DNA from 3 places in the Echinicola rosea genome. Region 1 is predicted to be linked to each of the others. Evidence: riboswitches for the same ligand, from Rfam matches in the RefSeq annotation. Region 1 holds a riboswitch; each other region holds the start of a gene.
The links. Region 1 has a riboswitch for cobalamin ahead of FDP09_RS18100 (TonB-dependent receptor plug domain-containing protein). Riboswitches for the same ligand answer to the same signal wherever they lie in the genome.
Positions count from the first base shown of each region.

Region 2: linked by a shared signal. The riboswitch ahead of FDP09_RS13800 (TonB-dependent receptor) and the one ahead of FDP09_RS18100 (TonB-dependent receptor plug domain-containing protein) in region 1 are both predicted to bind cobalamin.
Region 3: linked by a shared signal. The riboswitch ahead of metE (5-methyltetrahydropteroyltriglutamate--homocysteine S-methyltransferase) and the one ahead of FDP09_RS18100 (TonB-dependent receptor plug domain-containing protein) in region 1 are both predicted to bind cobalamin.

Region 1 is NZ_CP040106.1:4,609,114-4,616,657, reverse strand. Features, by position in the region: gene FDP09_RS18105 (DUF5522 domain-containing protein) at 1-336, opposite strand, end outside; gene FDP09_RS18100 (TonB-dependent receptor plug domain-containing protein) at 515-2,422, opposite strand; cobalamin riboswitch at 2,606-2,802, opposite strand; gene FDP09_RS18095 (hybrid sensor histidine kinase/response regulator transcription factor) at 3,307-7,434, shown strand.
Region 2 is NZ_CP040106.1:3,464,841-3,472,384, forward strand. Features, by position in the region: gene FDP09_RS13790 (MCP four helix bundle domain-containing protein) at 259-927, shown strand; gene FDP09_RS13795 (ABC transporter ATP-binding protein) at 994-2,742, shown strand; cobalamin riboswitch at 2,845-3,045, shown strand; gene FDP09_RS13800 (TonB-dependent receptor) at 3,283-5,337, shown strand; gene FDP09_RS13805 (DUF5074 domain-containing protein) at 5,339-6,493, shown strand; gene FDP09_RS13810 (PKD-like domain-containing protein) at 6,512-7,544, shown strand, end outside.
Region 3 is NZ_CP040106.1:2,942,485-2,950,028, reverse strand. Features, by position in the region: gene FDP09_RS11890 (hypothetical protein) at 1-164, shown strand, start outside; gene FDP09_RS11885 (alkaline phosphatase PhoX) at 360-1,769, shown strand; gene FDP09_RS11880 (hypothetical protein) at 1,792-2,124, opposite strand; gene FDP09_RS11875 (acyl-CoA thioesterase) at 2,572-2,961, opposite strand; gene FDP09_RS11870 (PAS domain-containing protein) at 2,958-3,446, opposite strand; gene metE (5-methyltetrahydropteroyltriglutamate--homocysteine S-methyltransferase) at 3,501-5,828, opposite strand; cobalamin riboswitch at 6,029-6,224, opposite strand; gene FDP09_RS11860 (aldo/keto reductase) at 6,541-7,497, shown strand.

The sequences.
Region 1 (7,544 bases):
ATATGGACAATTTTGGCATCCGTTACCGCAGCATTTGCCCTGCCTGAGCAGATACCAACTCGAAAATACATAAAAACCCTGTTTATTGATCGTGTAGTCGATGCCTTCGATCAGGGAAGTGGGTTTTCCCATTTTTTGGATTGCTTTGATCTTTTTGGAGTTGAGGTTGGTGGTCCAGTGACTGATGCGATCCTGTATGGCGGATTTAAGGCAGTCAGGGCATAGGCAGCCTTTGTTTTCTTCCAGCGGGACAATAGGAGGAAAAGCACTGCACCAACATTCCGTCGTGCAGGCAAAAGCTTTTTGGCAATTTGGGCAGCGCTTTTCTTTGATCATTGTGTCAGCCTTTCCATTAGTTTACTACATTAGAAGCTATATGGCGTCCATCTAGTTTTCTTTATATATACTTTCCTGATTTCACCCTTCGGCACGTTCAGTACAGGGATCAGGATTACCCCCTAAATGGGGGACGAGGCCTTTTTTGTATTTAGTCTCAAGACTCAAATCTCACATCTCAAAACTGGTACCGCGCACCAACGCTGAAGTTTCTTCCCCGGGTGGTATAGCCATAGATGGCAGTAAAGTCTTCATCCAGCAGGTTGTTTACTCCACCGTAAATATTCAGTTTATTGTCCAATACGGCCTGTTGTACAAATAAATCCACCAGTCCATAGCTGTCCAGGTCAAATGCTCCACCTACTCCATAATCATAAACCGTCCGTTTACTGGTATAATTATATTTTAGGGAAACCTGGGTGTTTTCAGCAGGCTTGGCATTAAAGGCCATGCCCCATTTGCTGCCGGGCACCCGGTAAAAGGTTTCAGGTTTGTCCGTGCTGACGTGCGCAAAATTTGCTGTCATGCTAAAATACTGATTCACCAGCCAAGAGAAATCCGCCTCAAATCCTTCTACTCTTCGCTTATCTGTGGTATTTTGATATTCCCCTCCGATGTATCCGCCGTTTTCATCAAATAAGGAGACAAATTCGATTGGACTGGACTCATCCCTGGTGAAATGAACTAGGTTAAAGGTGAATTGATTACCTACATAAAAGGATATGCCTTGTTCATAATTTAAGGATTCCTCAGGATTTAGCTCACGGTTTCCATAATCGGGGGAATTGAGCTGGTAGAGGGTCGGGGTGACATAGGAAGTGGCTACAGAGGCGAGGATTTTTGCTGAAACCTTGTCTGAAATGTCAAAAAGGTAACTGGGATTGACATTATAGATGAATTTGGGATCATAGTTAGAATGGGTATTTACGCGGGCACCTGCATGGATGTTAAAACCGCTAGGAGCGTCATAGAAGAATGAAGCATAGGGGTCGATCAAGGTAAACTGATTGTCCTCAAAGGCCAATTCTCCGGGTTGTTCATACGACAGCTGCTGAACATTGACTCCCCACAATCCCTTAAGACCTTCCAACAGCTGATGTTCTTGGGTAAGGTCAAGTTGGAGGTTTCTCCCTTCATATTCTGAAGGGAAGCTACTGATAAATTCACGCTCATTGACATTATAAACTGTTTTGAGCTTGATATTACCTTTTGCATATCGATAGGTAGGGGTAAGGCCAAATCGTAATTGATTGCTGGTCTGTAGGTTATTGGTATCTAAGAAAGGGCCATCATCATAATCTGCTTTTATCGCATCATAGCCCGAAAGAAAATCCAATCTAAATCGATCCGAGAACTGATAGCCCATTTTTACCATTAAATCCTTTCGATCTATACCGTCTTTTCCAAATTCGGTATCAGGAACGGTATCTGCAGCCGCAGAGAAACCTTGGGAATGGTATAGGCTTCCCGAAATGAGGTAGTTGAACTTTTCCGTTTGTCCATTAAGGCTGAGGTTTCCGCGGTAAGTATTGAATGAACCTCCGCTAAAGTCTGCTGATCCCCCGAATTTTTTGGCCTTACTGCCGGATTTTAATTTGATATTGATCACAGCTGCAGAGGCTCCGGTACCGTACAGCGTGCTCAGCCCACCACGCAAGACTTCGATAGAGGCCACTTGGTCCAGTGGGAGGAGCCTCAGGTCATAGGTCGCATCTGCCAATGAGGGGTCGTTGATGGGATGGCCGTCGATGAGGATCAGGGTGTTTTTGGAACTTGCACCTCGGACGAAATAACTGATATTGGTACCCGGAGCGCTGTAGTTTCCGTCTATTTGGATACCGGGCACCTCATTGAGCAAGTCAGGGATGGTTTTTCCTGCATTTCGTTCAATGTCCTTTTGGTCGAGTTTGTAAATTGTCTTTCCGGATTTTTCGACCGGGATTTCAAATTTGGTACCCGTCACGACGACTTCATCCAGGTCTTGGGTATCTTGTGCGTTTGCAGGGGCACTCAAAAGGGAAATGCCTGTGAGAAGAAGGGGAAGAAGCCCTTTCTTTTTTGGAAAAGAAATAATGTGTTTGTTCATAGCGTGTTTTATGCGTTATTAATTGGACACTATGAACTTTCTGGGAAAACTGTAAAAATATCCTCAGCGCTAAAGATATTTTCATGCATGCAATGAAGAAATACATTGCCCACATGGAACTTCTGAAGACCTCATCATCGAAAAGATCCGTTGAAGTTTCATAGCCTTTCACCCGAAAGCTCTGAATTATAACAGTTGATGGCAGGTCTTCTGACTTGCTCCACACCTGGCGCCTTCCCATCCGATATGTCGGACAGTGGCTTGGTTACCAGTTGCTTTTGGGAGCTTACAGCTGCGGGTACAGTTCCGGATTTTCACCGGATTCCCTATTAACCTATTCCTCCAAAAGAGGGATAGGTACCAAAAACTGGCGCAAAGATAAGGTTTTTTGTGGGGAAGTGGTAATGGAAGGTGGTTTTCAAGTGTGGCAATCCCATTTCATGCTAATTTCGTGTAGGCCTAGCTATCATCCGTGCCGCTGGCACTCCTTCGGGAGGTTGAGGAGCGCTTAAGTTCCTGCGGATGAATCCGCAGGTTACAAAATTTATCGTGCCGCTGGCACTTTGCCCCGATTTGTACATTGGAAACCGCAGTAGTCTATCTTGCCGAATGGCGGGGTGGGCTGAAAGAATGATGAGTTGATTTGGTTGAGGTTAAACCCTGAATATGCGTTAGCAACTGAGCATCCTGCCTAATCCGCCTTTGGCGGAGGGTCATATAGAAGGTGCAGGTGACAACCTGTACCAAAAATGATTACACACAAAAGTGTAAGTTCCGTAGGAACGGCAGATATAAACGCATTTAGTATTTCGCAGGGAAACAATTTAGTTGATTTGAGGTAAAGTTTACACTATATTGGCAATACCCAATGACCCAATAGCCAGATGATTCGTTTTTTTGCAAGCTTGCTGTATGTTTATTTATTGCTGATAGGGCGTTCCAGTGTATATGCACAGGAGGGCAACTACCTGTTTGGGGCGATCACCGTGGAAGACGGACTGTCCAATAACAGTGTGACTGATATCCACCAAGATGAGCTTGGTTACATTTGGATGGCGACCAATTCTGGCCTCAACCGCTATGATGGTGAAGAATTTAAAGTTTTCAGAAACCGCCCCAACGACACCACATCCCTTTCCGAAAACAGTATCCGCAAAATCATGCCCGGCCCTGAGGGCGAGCTTTGGCTGCTTAACCGCAACAATGTTGTTGAGGTTTATGATGCTGCCACCGAAACCTTCAGCACTTCCATTTCACAGTATTCCAAACGGTATGGTTTTGGGAGCCTGGCGGTTCATTTAGTGTATCAAGATAAGCAGGGAAGGTATTGGTTTTGCCACCCCAATCAAGGGGTCAGCATTTATGATCCAGTCTCCAAAGAGACGCGCAGCCTGAAGCACGAAGAAGGAAACCTTTCTTCTATCAGTTATAATTACGTTTCTGCTGTGGCAGAAAACTCCAAAGGTGAGTACTGGCTGGTCTATTCCAATGGGGCAGTGGATATCCTAGAGGCCGATTCGTTAAAAGTCAGGAGGCGGATAGAGCTTTTTGCCGATTCCAACGTCAACTTTACGGATGATTTTCACATTTTTATCGACAGTGATGATGATGCCTGGATCTATCTGTATGAAAATGGCAAAGGGCTGTTTTATTTTGACAGTTATGCTGATCGCTTGCATCACCTTCATACCGATTCCGAAAAAGCAAAGTTGAACAATAATCAGGTAAGGGGAATTGTAGAAAACAAAAAGAACGAAATATGGATCGGTACCGACCACGGGGGCATCAACGTTCTGAATAAGGAAGACATGACCGTGAAATACCTCCAACATGATCCCGAAAACCCCCACAGCCTGGCACACAACAGTGTGTATGCGCTTATGAAGGACCGTTCGGATATCATCTGGGTTGGCACTTTCAAAAATGGAATCAATTTGTACAATGAGAAATTGATTCGTTTTCCACATGTCAAACACATGCTGACGTCCAATCAGTCCCTTCCCTACAATGACATCAACTGTTTTGTGGAGGATGAAAAAGGTAATTTTTATATAGGAACCAACGGAAACGGGCTACTGTATTATGACCGGAAGACCCAGCAATATACGGAGTTCAAGCATCAAGAAGGCAAAAGGAACAGTTTGCCCGGAGACATCATTGTGGACTTGATGATGGATCAAAACGGTGAGCTGTGGATTGCTACCTATCTGAAGGGGCTCAGCCGCTTTGACGGTCAGCAGTTCAGGAATTACCAGCCTGATGTCCACGATCCCCACAGTCTATCAGGTGAAAGTGTATGGGAGCTTTACGAGGATAGCGAAGGGAATGTCTGGGCGGGTACTTTGCGCAGTGGCCTTGACCTTTATGATCCCCAAATTGATGGCTTCGTTCACTTTATTGGCCCTGAGGGCCGTTTTCCGATGCACTGCGATTATATTTCTTCCTTGGAGGAGGACGCTGCGGGAAATCTCTGGATTGGTGGGGGCAATGGTATTGACATTATCAACCTGAAAAGCGGATTTGCGGCCTACCGTAAACACGAGATCGGTAATGCATCAACGGTGGCCGGAAACAATATCATGGATATTTTTAGGGATAGTAAGGGTGACATGTGGGTGGCTACTACCCAAGGGCTGAGCTACTTTGATCAGGAGCAGGATGTGTTCCGTAATTTTAACCATTCAGATGGCCTTCCATCTGACCACGTCGTAAAAATCCTCGAAGACAACAAGCACAATTTATGGTTGAGCACCACCAATGGGCTGAGCCATGTCAAGGTGGACAGGGCCGGGGACAGCTTAGCATTGACGTTTCGTAACTTCAGTGTCGGTGATGGGCTCCAAGGCAATTCGTTCAATGAAAATTCTGCACTGAAGACGGCCAAGGGCGAACTGGTCTTTGGTGGACCGAATGGCTATAATATATTTTTCCCCGACAAGATGCGGATGAATGAAGAAAGCCCCAAAATCGTTTTGACGGATTTCCAATTGTTTAACAAGTCTGTAAAAATAGGTGAAAAAATAGCGGGTAGAGTGGTGCTGGAACAGAACATCAACCAAACCAAAAAAATGGTGTTGAAGCATAATGAAAACGTTTTTGCTGTTGAGTTTGCTGCGCTGAACTTTATCCATTCTGACAAGAATCAATACCGGTACATGTTGGAAGGCTTTGATAGTGACTGGGTGGAGGTGGAAGATGGGGTGACCAAGGCTACCTATACCAACTTGGATCCGGGAGACTATACGTTCAAGGTGAAAGCAGCTAATAATGATGGTGTGTGGAGCGAAAATGCGCATATGCTGGATATAGAAGTCCTGGCCCCATTTTGGAAAACTCCATTGGCATTTTTGGTGTATTTTGTCATTATATCCTTGATCATCATAGCGATTCAACGCGAAATCATTGCCCGGGAAAAAGACCGCCTCCAAATCGCCCAGGACAGGGAAGAAGCCAAGCGCATGAAAGAACTGGATAAAATGAAAACCAAGTTTTTTACCAATGTCAGCCATGAATTCAGGACCCCGCTGACCTTGATTTTGGCACCTGTGGAGAAATTACTGAAATCTACACATGAGCCGCATACTAGGACCCATTACCATACGATTCAGCGAAATGCCAAGCGACTGATGAACCTGATCAACCAACTGCTGGACATCCGTAAAATCGAAACGGAGGGCATGGATTTTTCTCCGGTGGAAAGTGATGTGATTGGTTTTTTGCGTGAAACCACCCAGTCCTTTGAGGACCTTTCGGAAAAGAAGAATATCACCTTGGACTTTAGGACCAACAAGCATCAGTTATTTACGTATTTTGATGTAGATAAATTGGAGAAGATCCTTTTCAACCTCCTTTCCAATGCATTTAAGTTTACCTTCAGGGGCGGTGAGATCAAGGTGATGGTGAATTATGAGAACCCTGATGCAGCAGGTGGAAAAGGAAACCTATCGATCAGCGTACAAGACAATGGTGTAGGTATAGGAGAAGAGGATCAAAAGCGGATTTTTGAACGCTACTATGTCGGCGAAGAAAACAGCGATAGCCTTAACCAAGGAAGTGGTATCGGATTGTCCATTGTGCAGGAATTTGCCCGCCTGCATCATGGGGATGTGCTATTGGAAAGTGAATTGGGACGTGGTAGTACTTTCACGGTGACCTTGCCTGTAGAGGAAATAGAGCATATTGGAAACGGATTGGATGAAAGTGACGAGGAAATGGATGGGATTGAGACATCGGAAAAAAAGACCATCTTGTTGGTAGAGGATAATGAGGATTTTGTGCATTATCTGAAATCCTGCTTGGTAGAGGAATACAAGGTGATCACTGCACTAAATGGTGAAGAGGGGAGTAAAATGGCTTTTGAGCATATCCCCGACATGGTGATCAGTGATGTAATGATGCCAAAAATGAACGGCGTGGAGCTTTGCCAATTGCTGAAAAGGGACCTTCGTACCTCGCATATTCCGGTGATCCTTTTGACCGCCAAATCCTCTGAAGAGAAGCAGCTGGAAGGATTGGACAGTGGTGCGAACCATTACATCACCAAGCCTTTTAACGTGGAGCTGTTGTTGCTTCGGATCAGGAATCTGCTGAACGAGCGCAGTTTGTTACAGGAGCGCTTCAAGAAGCGAATAGGTGTTATCACCAGCGAGGTAAAACTCGAATCCCTCGATGATAGACTGATCCAAAAGGCGGTAAAAGTAGTGGAAGACCATATGGACAATCCGGAGCTTTCGGTAGAAATGCTCAGCGGTGAACTGGCCATGAGCCGGGTACATCTCTACAAAAAACTCACTTCCCTGACGGGTAAAAAACCTTTGGAGTTTATCAGGATGATCCGCTTGGAAAGGGCTACCCAATTGCTGGGCGAAAGCCAGCTTACCGTAGCGGAAGTAGCTTATCAGGTGGGTTACAACAATGCCAAGTACTTTACCAAACATTTTAAGGCGGAATATCATGTTTTGCCCTCTGTGTATGCCCGGCAAAAAGTAGAGGCAACCCACAGGGGTGGATGATTTTTTTATGACCTCTCCAATATCCCTTGGCCCTGGGATAAGTTGATTTCGGATTTATCCCTGTTGGAATAAGGGTGTGACGGTTCGCATAACCAACATGAAGCGGCTGA
Region 2 (7,544 bases), 1.1 Mb from region 1:
AATGAGATCTGTGTGGGGTAATATGGGGGGCTAAAATGGTCGATAATTACTCATTTTAGGGTGTGTTTTTAGTCATTCTATGATTATTTCAATAGCAAAATACTTATTAAACACGGTCTAAAATGACACCTCTTGTAGTAGATTTTCGTAAAACATAATATGTTTGTTAATTAATTGTTAATCAGGAAAAAATGTTTAAATTAAGATGGAGCAAAAAGTCTTGGATGAACGTTGTATCCTTAAGATAGCGCATGAGTTATGAAATGGATTTATAGTATAAAAAGCAGAATGACTATTGCCGTATTATTAATGGTATTGTTCGTTTCGGTTTTCATTAAGAATATGCTTGATGAAGAAAATGTATCTGAGCTCACCACTTCCTGTTCGACTATCTATCAGGACAGGTTGTTACCTGAGAGTTATATTTATCATTTATCGGATTTTCTCAACAAGAAACAACGACTCATCGATAAATGTAATGACCAGTCGGATTTCGAGCGTTTAGAGGTGGTAAATGATGGATTCAATGCAGAAATAGATGATATCATGGTAGCTTTTGAGGCTACTTACCTTACTCCGGAAGAAGCCACAGCACTATCTGCACTCGGGAACAACATTGATGCTTTATACACTGTAGAAAATGCTATCCAGAAAGGGGATAAAGAGACCATTGATTTTCAACTGGCCAAGGGAAGGTTCAGTGAATTGATAAGTAAGGCATCAACGGATCTGAAGACCCTTTCGGATATTCAGTTGACAGTGGGGAAGCAGGTAAATGACGATTCCAAACGGATCATGGCTGGCAGCTCCATTCTCACACGCTTTGAAACGGCCATTTTAGTGGTACTTGGATTGGTGATCAATGCCTTGGTTTTTGGATTGATATCAAGCAAGAGTAAGATAAGACAACGTCCAAACTGGAATTAAATAGCATTAGAAAGAACTTTAAAGGGGCAATTTTCGTTGGGAATTGCCCTATTTTTATGAGTTATTATGTCAACGGAAAAGAAAGAAAGAAAAGTTACGATAGGCCACGTCTTCAAAACCATTATTTGGCCAAGGCGAAAACAATTGTTTATAGGCTTGTTTTTGATCATCATCAGTCGTCTTGCGGGGTTGGTTTTGCCAGGCGCCAGCAAGTACCTGATGGATGAGGTGATTCCAAACAATAACATGCAGTTATTGAAGTGGTTGGTCATTGCAGTAGGAGCCGCGGTGGCGATTCAAGCGGTTACGAGCTTTGCGCTCACACAGATTCTCAGTGTGGAAGCCCAGCACCTCATTGCCAAGTTAAGGTCAAAGGTTCAACGCCACATAATCCGTCTTCCCCTGCGGTTCTTTGACAACGCCAAAACAGGGGAGTTGGTTTCCAGGATCATGACAGATGTTGAAGGTGTTCGTAACCTAGTGGGTACGGGGTTGGCACAGATGATTGGAGGGGTGTTGACTTCTGTGATCTGCCTAGGGCTGTTGATTTATATCAGTCCGATGATGACCCTTTACGTGTTGGTACCGGTAATTATTTTCGGATTGATTTCCTTGAAGGCTTTTGGCAAAATTAGGCCTATTTTTAGAGAAAGGGGAAAAATCAATGCTGATGTGACGGGAAGACTTACCGAAACGTTGGGAGGTATCCGTGTCATCAAAGGTTTTAATGCAGAAGCCCAAGAAGTAAAGACGTTTGAAGATGGGGTATTACGATTATACCTCAACATCAAATCCAGCTTGACTACCACCAGTATGGTGACCAGTGCCGCTACTTTGTTATTGGGATTGGCATCAGCTGGAATTATGGGAATCGGTGGCTATATGATCATGAACGGTGAGCTTACCTTTGGGGATTTTTTGGCCTTTACACTCTATCTAGGGTTTATGATCGCCCCGATCGTACAGATGAGTAATATCGGCAGTCAGCTCACCGAGGCTTTTGCTGGTCTGGATCGTACGGAAGAAATCATGAACATCCCATTGGAAGAGGATGAAAGGAAAAGGAACATCCAGCTTCCTGCAATCAAGGGAAACGTGGAATTTACAGCCGTTCGTTTTGCTTACGAACCTGGTAAAGATGTGGTCAAGGGAGTGAGTTTCCAAGCACCGGCCGGTACCATGACGGCGTTGGTGGGGACTTCAGGATCTGGTAAGACGACCGTGGCAGGCTTGGTGGCGTCATTTCTTTCCCCTAACAGCGGTTTGGTAACCGTAGATGGACAAGATCTTCAGCAAGTCAGTTTGTCAAGTTATAGAAGCCAGTTAGGGGTGGTGCTGCAGGATGATTTCCTGTTTGAAGGAACTATTCGGGAAAATATCCGTTTCCCCCGTCCTGATGCGACTACGGAACAACTCATGCAGGCGGTCTTTGCAGCACATGTCCATGAATTTACTGATCGGTTTGAGGACGGCTTGGATACGATGATTGGTGAACGCGGTGTAAAACTGTCCGGTGGACAAAAACAACGGATCGCGATTGCCAGGGCTATTTTGGCAGATCCGCGCATATTGATCTTGGATGAAGCCACTTCAAACCTTGATACAGAAAGTGAGACTTTGATCCAAGAAAGCCTCAAGAAGCTAATGAGGGGAAGGACTTCTTTTGTGATCGCCCACCGTCTGAGTACGATTCGCCAGGCAGACCAGATTTTAGTGGTAGAAAAAGGTGAGATCGTCGAGCGTGGTCAGCATGAGGCCTTGATGGAGAAGAAAGGCAGGTACTATGAGCTTTACACCTATCAGGCTAGAATTTAAGAGGGCAGAGAACGAAAAGTTACGCGTCCTGTATGGGTGCCCCATTCTTATTTTCTGAACAGCAAACTTTTCATAAACCTTTTTTATCCTAAAAAAGCGATTTATCTTCGCAGCATTATTGGTTTTCCATTGGGCGTGCCCTTTGGAAATTAAACTGGAATCCGGTGTAAGTCCGGAACTGTCCCGCAGCTGTAAGCTCAACAAGCTAGCTCCAAATTTTAAGGGTCACTTTCTGTCTCGTCAGAAGGGAAGGCCGGAGCATAGCGAGTAAGTCAGAATACTTGCCAATATCCTAAATAATTCAACGCTTTCGGGGATTAAAGCTTGAAAACAAATGAGTGGTCTATTCATCGCTAAAACTGGTTATTGCCCTTCTCAATTTCAGAGAATGGTACTTTCACTGTGTTTTACCACATATAAGTGAAGATGGTATTGTGATGTTGCTGTCCCATAGAAAAGATAGCTTGTCATTTAAGGGCCTTGATCAATTTGAATTCAGTTTATTTCGTTGGAAGCTATTTGATTTGAACAAATAGTGGTATGAAGGTTGGCCCTATTCCGGAAAGGAATTGGTATTGGATGATCAGTTTTCTGTCTTTAATCATTTCTCTCAAGGGAAATGCCCAGGATAATAGTGTCCGGCAGAAGCTTATTCCCCTGGACACGGCCCGGGTTTATGATATTGATGAAGTGACGGTATGGACAAGCCGCACTAAATTTGACCTGACATCCCCCATGCCCGCTCAAATCCTCCGCGGAAAAGATCTGGAGCAGCTTAACAGTTTTTCTGTGGCTGATGCAGTTCGTTACTTTTCAGGTGTTCAGTTAAAGGACTATGGAGGGATCGGAGGACTAAAAACTGTCAATGTACGAAGTCTGGGCAGCGCGCATACCAGTGTGTTTTATGATGGCGTGATTATAGCCAACGCCCAAAATGGCCAAGTGGATTTGGGAAAATTCTCCTTGGACAATATCGAGGCCATCGAACTTTATAATGGCCAGAAATCATCTATTTTCCAGCCCGCCAAAGGTTTTTTCACATCCAATGCTCTATATATGCAAAGCAAAAGCCCTAAGCTATCCGAAGAAGATAAATCCCGTGTCAAGGGTTCTTTTGAGACAGGTTCATTTGGACTGGTCAATCCATCTGTCCTTTTTGAAAGGCATTTGGGAAAAGAGTTTTCCTTGGCAGCAAATGTGGAGCTTGTCAGGGCCAATGGAAAGTACAACTACCGATACCAAAAGGAAGGAGGCTATGATACCACTGCAGTTCGGCAAAATGGTGATATCACTTCGATACGAAGCGAAGTGACCCTTTATCAGGAGTTTAAGTCAGGGGGGAAGGCCACATACAAGGCCTACTACTATGATTCCGAAAGGGGGCTTCCTGGTGCCATTGTGGCCAATATATTCAGTCATTATCAGCGACTTTGGGACAGAAATTTCTTTATACAGGCACAATTGCAAAAGTCGCTCTTTGACAAGCATGATATGCTTTTTAATGTGAAATACAGTAGGGATTACAGTCGGTATGTGGATCCTGATTATCAGACCATTGAAGGAGCGCTTGACAACCGGTATTACCAAAACGGGCTGTATGCCTCTCTGGTAAATCAATACAGGGTCAATTCTTGGTGGAATGTTTCCCTTGCCGGTGACTTAATATACAATGCGTTGGATGCGAACCTCTACCGATTTGCGTACCCGACACGCTATTCCTATTATTTGGCCCTTTCCAGTGCGATGGAGTGGGACAGGCTAGAAATCCAGACTAATCTGCTGGGAGCCTATGTGGATGAACAGGTCGAATATTACCAGCAGGGTGACGATCAAAAGGTATTTTGTCCCGTGATCTCTGTTTCCTATCAGCCCTTTGGCGGATATGAAGCATTACGGCTCAGGGCCTTTTATAAGGAATCCTTCCGGATGCCCACTTTTAATGACCTGTACTACACTTTTGTAGGCAATACTTACCTGAGGCCGGAGTTTACCGAACAGTATAATTTGGGCGCTACCTGGTACCATGAACCCGCGGAAGGGTTCTGGAAGGCCTTTAATGTCCAAGTGGATGCCTATTATAACCAGGTGACCGATAAGATTGTGGCTATGCCATCGGCCAATCTGTTCAGGTGGACCATGATGAACTTGGGAAAGGTAGAAATCAAAGGTTTGGAGACCAATGCAAACGTGACAATGGGGTTTACGAAAGGAGTTTTGCTCGATTTTGGGCTGAGTTATACTTTTCAGCATGCCATTGACATCACTGAAGGAAGTACGGTCTATGGTGACCAGATTCCTTACACCCCTGTCCACAGTGGCTCGTTTACTGCCTCTGCCACCTATCATAATTGGCAACTCAATTACAGCTATATCTATACCGGTGAACGTTACAGCCAAAAAGCAAATATCCCGGTAAATCATGTACAGCCTTGGTACACCAGTGATTTAGGATTGAGCTGGAACAAGGCAATTGGGAAGACCAAATGCAATCTGGGGTTGGAAGTGAATAACATTTTCAACCAATATTATGACGTGGTACTGAATTTTCCCATGCCGGGAAGGAATTACCGCTTAAAGCTGTCCGTAAATGTTTGATATGAAAAAATACAAGTGGCTTTATTTGGCCTTGGTAATTGGATTGATCCTTTCCTCATGTAGGGAAGAGGAGTCCATTGCCCCACCAGAAAAAGAAGAATTGCCCCAACAGGAAGTTTCCTACATTGAAGGGTTTTACCTGCTCAATGAAGGCAATATGAATATGAACAAGGCCTCTTTGGACTATTATGATTATGCTTCTGGTGTCTATAGTAGGAATGTGTACGGTGCTGCTAATCCCTTTGCAACGCTTGGACTGGGAGATGTGGGCAATGATATTGGTGTCTATGGTGATAAGTTATATGCCGTGATCAATTGCTCCAATAAGGTGGAAGTAATGGACGTGGCCACTACCGAACGAATACAGGTGTTGGATTCCAAAAACTGCCGTTATGTGGCCTTTGCTAATGGCTATGCTTATATAAGTGCCTATGATGGTGAGGTTTCCCTTGGTCCTGATAAGCCCAATGGTTTTATCGCCAAATATGACACGACCCATCTGGAGCTGGTGGACCAAATTGAAGTGGGTAGGCAACCTGAGGAAATGGCTATTTCGAATGGTAAGTTGTATATCGCCAATTCGGGTGGATATAGTCCTCCACATTATGAAAATACCATTTCGGTAATCGACCTTGACAGTTTCCAAAAGATCAGGGATATCCATGTGGCCATCAATCTCCATCGGGTAAGGGCTGATGGTCACGGGAATATCTATGTCAGTTCCAGAGGGGACTATTATGACATTCCTTCAGACCTGTACATCATCGATGCCGAAACCGATGCGGTAACCCATGAGTTTGATCTTTCCTGTGCCAATTTGGACATACAAGGAGATACGGCCTATGTGATTGGATCTGAGTTCAGCTATTATACTGGACAATGGACTACCCACTATTCCATGATCAATACCCAGACCAAGGAGGTTTTGGCTGAGCCCTTTATCCCCCATGAATTGATCGAAAAGATCAAGACGCCTTATGGGGTTGCTGTGGATCCTGTTTCCAAAAACATCTATATCACAGATGCAGGTGATTATGTGTCACCAGGCAGACTCTACGCATATAACCCTACATCAGACAGTTTGTTGTTTGAGCAGGTGACTGGGGATATTCCGGCCCATTTTGCATTTGTATCCAAGAAAAACACCAAGTTTTAATATAATCAAACCAATAAAATGAAAAAGACGATACTGTCGTTTGCGCTGCTGGGATTGCTGGCATCATGTATGGATGATAATGAAGCCAACGGGCCCAAAGCACCTGAGTTCACTATCGAAGAACCGGAAAATGGATTTAGCTACAATAAAATGTCTTGGGCCAGGATTCAGCCAGACATGGATAATGAGGTAGATGTGACCTATGAGTGGATCTTGGAAGGCAGCTTGATTTCCCAATCCAAAGACCTGATGTACACTTTCGCCGAACCAGGAGAGTACCATCTGAAGTTTACGGCCACCAATACCATAGGATCTATCTCTTCGGATATGGTGTTGACGATCAAGGATACCACCTATACCAATAACCTCACAAGGCTATACGAATTTTTACCGGCACCCGGCCAGTTTGTCAATAAACTTCCTGCTTGGGAAGAAGGGATTTCTGCGGATAGCGTTTTGAAAAAGGCTGAAGCAACACTCAAAAACGGGTCGCTGATCAGTCTGGGAAGTTTTGGTGGGTTCGCCACCATGGGCTTTGACTATACAGTGATCAATCGCGAGGGCAATGATTTCATCGTGCTGGGAAACGCTTTTAACAATTGGTCGGAGCCGGCCATTGTTATGGTGGCACAAGATACCAATGGGAACGGATTGCCGGATGATGAATGGTTTGAGCTATACGGTTCTGCCCATGGCCATGAAGGCGTGATCAAGGACTATGAAGTCACTTATTCCCGTCCTTCTTCCGAACCTGAAGATCCCAATGAGCAGGATTATATCGCTTGGGAGGATAACCAGGGGCAAACTGGGTTTGTGCCTAAAAACAGCTTTCACCGCCAGAGTTATTTTCCAGGCTGGACGGGAGATGAAATCACCTTTAGGGGAACTTATATCCCGTCCAATATTTTTGACCAATCCGGGAATGGATCCTATTGGGTAAACCCGGCCTATGAGTGGGGTTATGTGGACAATTGGCCTAACAATTCGGAAGCAGGCCAAATGGACATCAGTTGGGCCCGTGACCAGGATGGCAACGCTGTAGAACTTCAGG
Region 3 (7,544 bases), 1.7 Mb from region 1:
ATATGACGCTAAATTTCTACGACAATTACATGCAGTTCTTTAATTCAATGGAATACGAGGATATGGAAGCCTCTGAGGAACAACTGGTAGCCATGGAAGAAGGACTCAGTTCAAGGGACCAAAAGTGGGTTTATATGGCTACCCTGATCAAGGCCATTCGGTAGTTTAAGTCTTCACATAGAAGCGAACCTGACTTTCCAAAAGTCAGGTTTTTTTATAGCCCAAAATCCGCAGATGCAGTATTTAGTTTGATCCTTTGCAGCATTGCGAGGCATATCAAAAAAAGGTAACTATAAGACAATATCTCCTTAATCCCCTCATCGGAGGAAAGCTATAAATTGAAAGTTTAAAACAAGTATATGAGACAATTATCAAAAACATCACGAAGGAGTTTTTTAAAAAAATCCGGCATTGCCACTGTTGGCTTTATGGGACTTTACCAGTTTGTCCAGCCCAATGCCCTTGCCAATACCATGAACGCTAATGCCGGGTATGGCGCACTTCTTCCCGACCCAGAAGGCATCCTTAACCTACCCAAGGGATTTTCTTATAAGGTCATTTCCAAAATAGGACAAGAAATGAGCGACGGCCTACTCACCCCGGGCAACCCAGATGGTATGGGTACATTTAAGGGTGAAAACGGCAAAGTGCTCATCGTCAGAAACCATGAAATCAGCCCTGACGATTTTGAAAAAGGAGCTTTTGGTAAAGAAAATGAGCGATTTACAAATGTTCCGGCTGACCTGTTTTATGAAACGGGTAAAGGGAAGCTGCCAGGACTGGGAGGCACCACCACCTTGGTTTACAATCCCAAAACAGGAGAAGTAGAGGATGAATTCCTGAGCTTGGCGGGCACCGTCAGAAACTGCGCCGGAGGCATTACCCCTTGGAACAGCTGGTTGACCTGCGAAGAATCCACCGTCAAGACGGGCGCATATGATGGAAGACTAGACCTTAACCATGGCTATGTATTCGAAGTCAATGCCTCTGCCGACAAGAAACTAAACAAGGCCATTCCTATCAAAGAGATGGGGAGGTTTAACCATGAAGCTGTTGCTGTCGATCCCAAAACCAGCATCGTTTACCTTACCGAAGATCGGGGTGATGGATTATTTTACCGGTTTATTCCAAACGAACCCGGCAAACTGTACAATGGAGGAAGATTGCAAGCCTTGGCCATCTTGGAAGAAAAAAGCCGTGATACCAGAAACTGGAGTGACTTGGACACACCGAAGTTTCAAAAAAACCATCCTTACAAAGTCTCTTGGATTGACCTAGAGGACATTGATGCCCCTGAAGATGATTTGAGGCATCGGGGATTTGAGCAGGGCGCAGCTTGTTTTGCGAGAGGCGAAGGCATTTGGTTTGGTGATGGTGAGCTCTATTTTGCCTGCACCAATGGCGGGGAAATTGCCGCTGGCCAAGTATTCCGCTACACCCCAGGAGCCAATGAAGGCAAACCTAATGACCATACCACCCCAGGCACTTTGGAGCTATTTGCGGAGCCTAATGACAAAGAAATCCTAAAAAGCTGCGACAATGTCGCCATCGCTCCGTGGGGAGACCTCTTGCTCTGTGAGGATGATAAGCATCCATTTGTCGTGGGCATCACCCCAAAAGGCGAATACTATAAACTGGCCGAAAACATAGGCTTCAGGACAGAATTTGCCGGAGGAGTATTTTCCCCTGATGGATCCACCTACTTCGTCAATATCCAAGGAGCGGGACTTACCCTCGCCATTACAGGTCCTTGGGGACAGAGGGCTTAAACCCACATTCAATGTCGTTTAGTTAAGGGGATTTCCTTCTTTTCATATACCTAAAAGTCCTTTTTTTGATTGACTTTGGCTGGGGAAACCTGATCATCCTGGTGGATTTTATCCTTTTCCTTTTTTCCCCCGAAAGCCTTCGGGGCAGGCTATTGATGAAAAAAGAAAGAAAAAAATCCAGGCCGGTGGTATGCCCTTTAAAATGGGACATGGATTTACCCTGCGACGTGGATCCCTCACCCATTTTAATTTCCACCCGATGGCTACGGCCTAAAAGTGAGTGGGCCTCGCTGTTCCACGACGCGAGCCAACTCACTTTCTTAACGGCCTCCACCATCGGCTGGAAAACAGGCATACCAAGGGCCGGAATAAGGAAGCGATACCTTTTTGGGACTTATTAACTGAATTCGCCTTGCAGGTATTGGGCGTTAAGAAATTAAATAGCGGGTGGGCAAGAAGGCAGGCTTGTTTGACGAAATACTAGCCAAAAAGAATATTGGCAGCTAGAAAAGGAGGAGTTTGCCTGCATGAGGGGAGGTTTTAATTTTAGCCCAATAGCTGCACACCTGTGCGCCGTGGCGTAGCGGCGGGGTTTTTTGGTTACTTTTTTGACCTGAAGCAAAAAAGTAACAAAGGTAAAGAGATGAAAACCACCTAGGGATTTAGCTAGAAAAATTAAACCAATATTTCCAGACACATACTAACTAAACGACATTGATAAAACGGGTTAAACTTGATCAGCATTAACCCTTAGATATACTTTACCCCCGAGCCATTTCCTTTTTTGGAGATGGCTCTTTTATTACTTAAGAATTGTTGTGGGCTTCTTTTGATCGTCAATGGCCACTAGGGTGAATGTACCACTAATGGCTTTTTCCCTTCCCTCTTCATACATCTGCTCGATAAAAATATCCACTTGGACTTTAAGGCTGGTCTTGCCGAGATGTACAATATGTGCCACCAGTTCAATAATTGTTCCCGCAGGAATAGGAACTGTAAAATCAATCTTATCACTACTCACCGTCACCATCCGCTGGCGACTGAATCTCGTCGCTGCAATAAAGGCGACTTCATCCATCATATGCATGGCAGTGCCGCCAAAAAGCGTATCATAATGATTTACCGTATTGGGAAATACAGCCTTAAAAACCCTCGTTTCTGCTTTTTTGATTTTTTCTTCAAGTGTGTTCATTCTTCTTTTTCAAGTGCCAATAGATGTGTGGTATCTCCGCTTCTGTTTTGCAAAGGAAACACATGAATGGCACAAATATAGGTAGTCTGGTCTTTTTTGTAATTGAGCAGCCTGGCTTTAAAAGGCTTTTCTTCTTTTAGTTTTTCCCTGATACGCCTTTTGGCCAAAGGGGAGGTTAAAGGCCCTTGCAGAAAATCTGGTTTTTTGCCAATGGCGTAATGGGCAGTATAATGTGTCATCTTCCTAAAACCAGCGTTCACCCAGAGAATCTTCTTGCTGAGATCTGTCAATACGATCGATTCATAAGCGTGCACATTCAGGTCAGGAAATGACTTCCAGCCAAATTTCCTTTTGTAATATGCCAGTACCTTATGATCCTTAGCTTTTTGATCCGAGCGTACTTCCAGCAAAAAACTACTGGCATAAATATCCCAGGATCGCAGTGGCGCACTATAATGTAAAGGTTGCTTTTTAGAATAACTCATATATCAAACAAATAAATCCGGACAATTCTAAAACTGCCCGGATCAATAAATTGTTTAAGATACTGCCACATCTGTGGCCATCTCCGCCCTGAGTTTTTTGGCAGCATCCACCATCCGTTTCAGCGCTTCCTCAGTTTCTTCCCAACCTCTGGTCTTAAGGCCGCAGTCTGGATTTACCCATAACTGTTGATACGGCACTACCGCTTTGGCTTTCTCTAACAAGGACACCATCTCTGCCGTAGAAGGCACCCTAGGGGAATGGATATCATAGACCCCAGGGCCAATGTCATTGGGATAGTTAAACGCCGCAAAGGCATCCAGCAATTCCATCTGAGAACGAGAACACTCGATGGTAATCACATCGGCATCCATCGCTGCAATATGTTCAATGATATCATTAAACTCAGAATAACACATATGAGTATGGATTTGCGTAATATCTTCTACCCCCGAAGCAGAAATCCTGAAGCATTCCACTGCCCAATGCAGGTAGTTGTCCCAATCCGCATGTCTGAGCGGTAGTCCTTCGCGCAAAGCAGGCTCATCAATCTGAATGACGTGAATCCCCGCATTTTCCAAATCTTTCACCTCTTCACGAATGGCCAATGCAATTTGCTGGCAAGTAGTTTTTCTCGGTTGGTCATTGCGGACAAAAGACCATTGTAATATCGTAACCGGTCCTGTCAGCATCCCCTTTACAGGCTTATCCGTCAGTGATTGGGCAAATTTCGTCCAAAATAAGGTCATTGGCTCAGCCCTTGAAACATCTCCATAGATGATGGGAGGTTTTACGCACCTGGAACCGTAACTCTGTACCCATCCGTTTTGGGTAAAAGCAAAACCTTCAAGTTTTTCTCCAAAATACTCCACCATATCATTACGCTCAAATTCTCCATGAACCAAAACATCCAAATCCATCTCTTCTTGCCATCGGATCGCTTTTTCAGTGGCGGCTTTGATGTTGTCGTCATATTGATTTTCAGTCAATATTCCTCTCTTCAGTTGAGAACGCCACTGACGTACCTCCTTGGTCTGGGGAAAAGAACCAATGGTAGTAGTGGCAAAGTATGGCAAATCAAGGTGTTTAGCCTGAAGTGCTTTGCGGCTTGAAAAAGAATTTTTCCGCTTGCCATGTATTGGACGAAGCCCAGCCACGGCTTCTTGTACAATTGGCTTATGAATCTGAATGCTGGTTGCTTTGCTGCGCAATGCCTCTTTGTTCCCTTCCAGCAATGCTTTGTGCTGCGCCGAGAAACTGTCCATTGCAATTGCCCTTAATTCAGCGATCTCATTTACCTTTTGGCGGGCAAAAGCCAGCCAGCTTTTAAGTGCTGCGCTTAACGATTCCTCATCAGACTCTTCCTCCAGGTCACAGGGACTGTGGAGCAATGAACAGCTGGAACCAATAAGCAGACGGTCGTCCTGCTTATTGTCACGAGCCTTACTGATCAGTTCCAAGGATGCTTGGTAATCATTTTTCCAGATATTTCTACCATCTACGACACCAAGGGATAAGCTCATATTAGGAGGTATTGCCTCCAGAACTGCATCTAGCTGCTCCGGTGCGCGAACCAAATCCACGTGAAGTCCACAAACGGGCAATCCCGCCACAAACCCTAGGTTATCACCCAGTGAGCCAAAATACGTGGTCAATAGTATTTTTAGTCCAGGAACTGCTTTTTTGATTTCTCCATAAGCCCACTGTACCGCTGACTTCTCGTCATCACCAAGATCCATTGCCAAAAATGGTTCGTCGATCTGCACCCAATCAGCATTTAGCGCTTCCAGCTTCTTCAGTACATCGATGTAAACAGGCAATAGCTGCTTCAACAGATCAAGACGGTGGAATCCATCCTCTTTTTCCTTCCCCAAAAGCAAAAATGAAACCGGCCCCAATAGGACGGGCTTGGTATGGACCCCCAATCGCTTGGCCTCTTTAAATTCATCAAGAACTTTTGTGGAAAAAAGTTTGAACTGTTGGCCTTTGGTAAACTCCGGAACGATATAATGATAATTGGTGTCAAACCATTTGGTCATTTCCATCGCAATAATGTCAAGCCCTTCCTTTTGATAGCCTCGAGCCATCGCAAAATACAGGTCAATTTCCGGTTTTTTCTGTTCGGTGAGAATTTCATGGTACCGCTCGGGAATGGCCCCTACTGTAAATGCCATGTCCAATACCTGATCATAAAAAGAGAAATCATTTGAAGGAATCAGGTCCAATCCCGCTTCCTGCTGCAACTTCCAGTTGGTCTCCCGAATTTCCTCAGCAGTTTTCTTAAGGTCATTTAGCGGGATTTTACCGGCCCAGTAAGCCTCACAGGCTTTTTTTAATTGTCTTTTGCTACCAATTCGCGGGTAGCCAAGATTGTGCGTTAGCATAGTTTTAAACTTTTAACGTGATAAATAATTCGTCAAAAGCCCTTCGCCACACTTTACAATGCTTTTGGAATGATATGAAGAGACTGAAAAATAGACATACTTTTCCCTTGGGCATATGACTCCCAGAGAAGAAAGGAAAAGCGTGTGTACCTGACAGTAGCTTCAAATCGCGAAAGCATTGTCACCCCTATCCACACGAGATGGATAAGTCAATACAGGCAGGTCTCCTGGCTCATGACATTCTTGCCGTCCTTCCCATTCTGAAAGAGATCAGAACAGTGGACAACCAAGGGCAAGAACTTTTTAGTCACTCACAGTTGCGCGACAGCCCGTGATTTTCACACGGTTCCCTATTATCCCCGACCGTAGTCGGCGACCTATATTGGTTATTGAGGTAAATATGAAAAGAACTTTGGCTGCAAATATAGGGATAAGAATTGGATTTAGCGTAGAAATAATTTTTACGGCCAGGGAAATAGCTTCTAAACTGCTAGTAGTGAGATGTCAACCTGAGCGGAGTCGAAGGCTAGGCGTTGGACCTCGACTCGGCTCGGTCTTAGGCTTTTTATAACTTCATAGTGTTAAAAGTAATTTTTCTGTTTTTACGGCCTGAAGAAACCTGGACGATCTGATCTGTCCAAATATTTTCGGCTTAGGTTTGACACATGTTTTTCGTAAATTAGGGACGTAACCACCGTCTAATTTCAAACGAATGACTACTACACAAATCGGACTAGGGATGGCGGCACTTGGCCGACCTGAATACATCAATATCAACCCATCAGACCAACGAGAAAAGTCTGAAGCTGCATTCTTTCGTCACACCCTCAACGTCTTGGATGAAGCCTATAAATCCGGCATAAGGTATTTTGATACGGCTGCATCCTATGGAAAGGGAGAGTCGTTCTTACTGAACTGGCACCAAACAAGAAAGCACCAAGATGTCATGTTCGGGTCCAAATGGGGCTACACCTATGCCGCTGATTGGAAGCTGGGCTATGAAGGCAAACATGAAATCAAAGAACACAGCTTGGAAAAACTGGAAGAACAGTGGAGCTATTCCCAGAAATTGTGTCCCGCACTTGGCATTTACCATATCCATTCGGCCACGATAGCATCTGGCGTGCTGGAGGACGAAGCCGTTTTGGAGAAATTGGCTGAGATCAAACGTTCCTCAGAGATCCTTATCGGACTGAGTTCGAGCGGTGCGGAGCAACAAGAGGTACTGGAACAAGCAATGGACATCGCTGTGGACGACACGCCTTTGTTTGAAACTTTTCAAGTGACATTTAATGTACTGGAACAATCCACCCTCCCCTTCCTCGAACATGCTCAAACAAACGGGGTAAAAATTATCGTCAAAGAAGCATTGGCAAATGGACGAATATTCCCTAATGACGCTTATCCTCATTACAAAAAAGCCTATACTTACCTCTCAGAACTAGCTGCCAAATACCAAGTGGGCATTGATGCCATTGCACTTCGATTCTGCATGGACAAGATCCATCCTGCCTATGTCCTGAGCGGGGCCAGCACAGTTTCTCAGTTGACAGCAAACCTAAAGGCCAATACTTTCCAGCTTTCCGAAGATGAATTGGACACCCTCTCTAGATTTGCCGTAATGCCTAAAGATTATTGGCAGGAGCGATCACAACTTGAATGGAGTTAGAAAAGCCTATGATATTTTTTGAAATAGTTGAAAATTCTGTTTTCTTT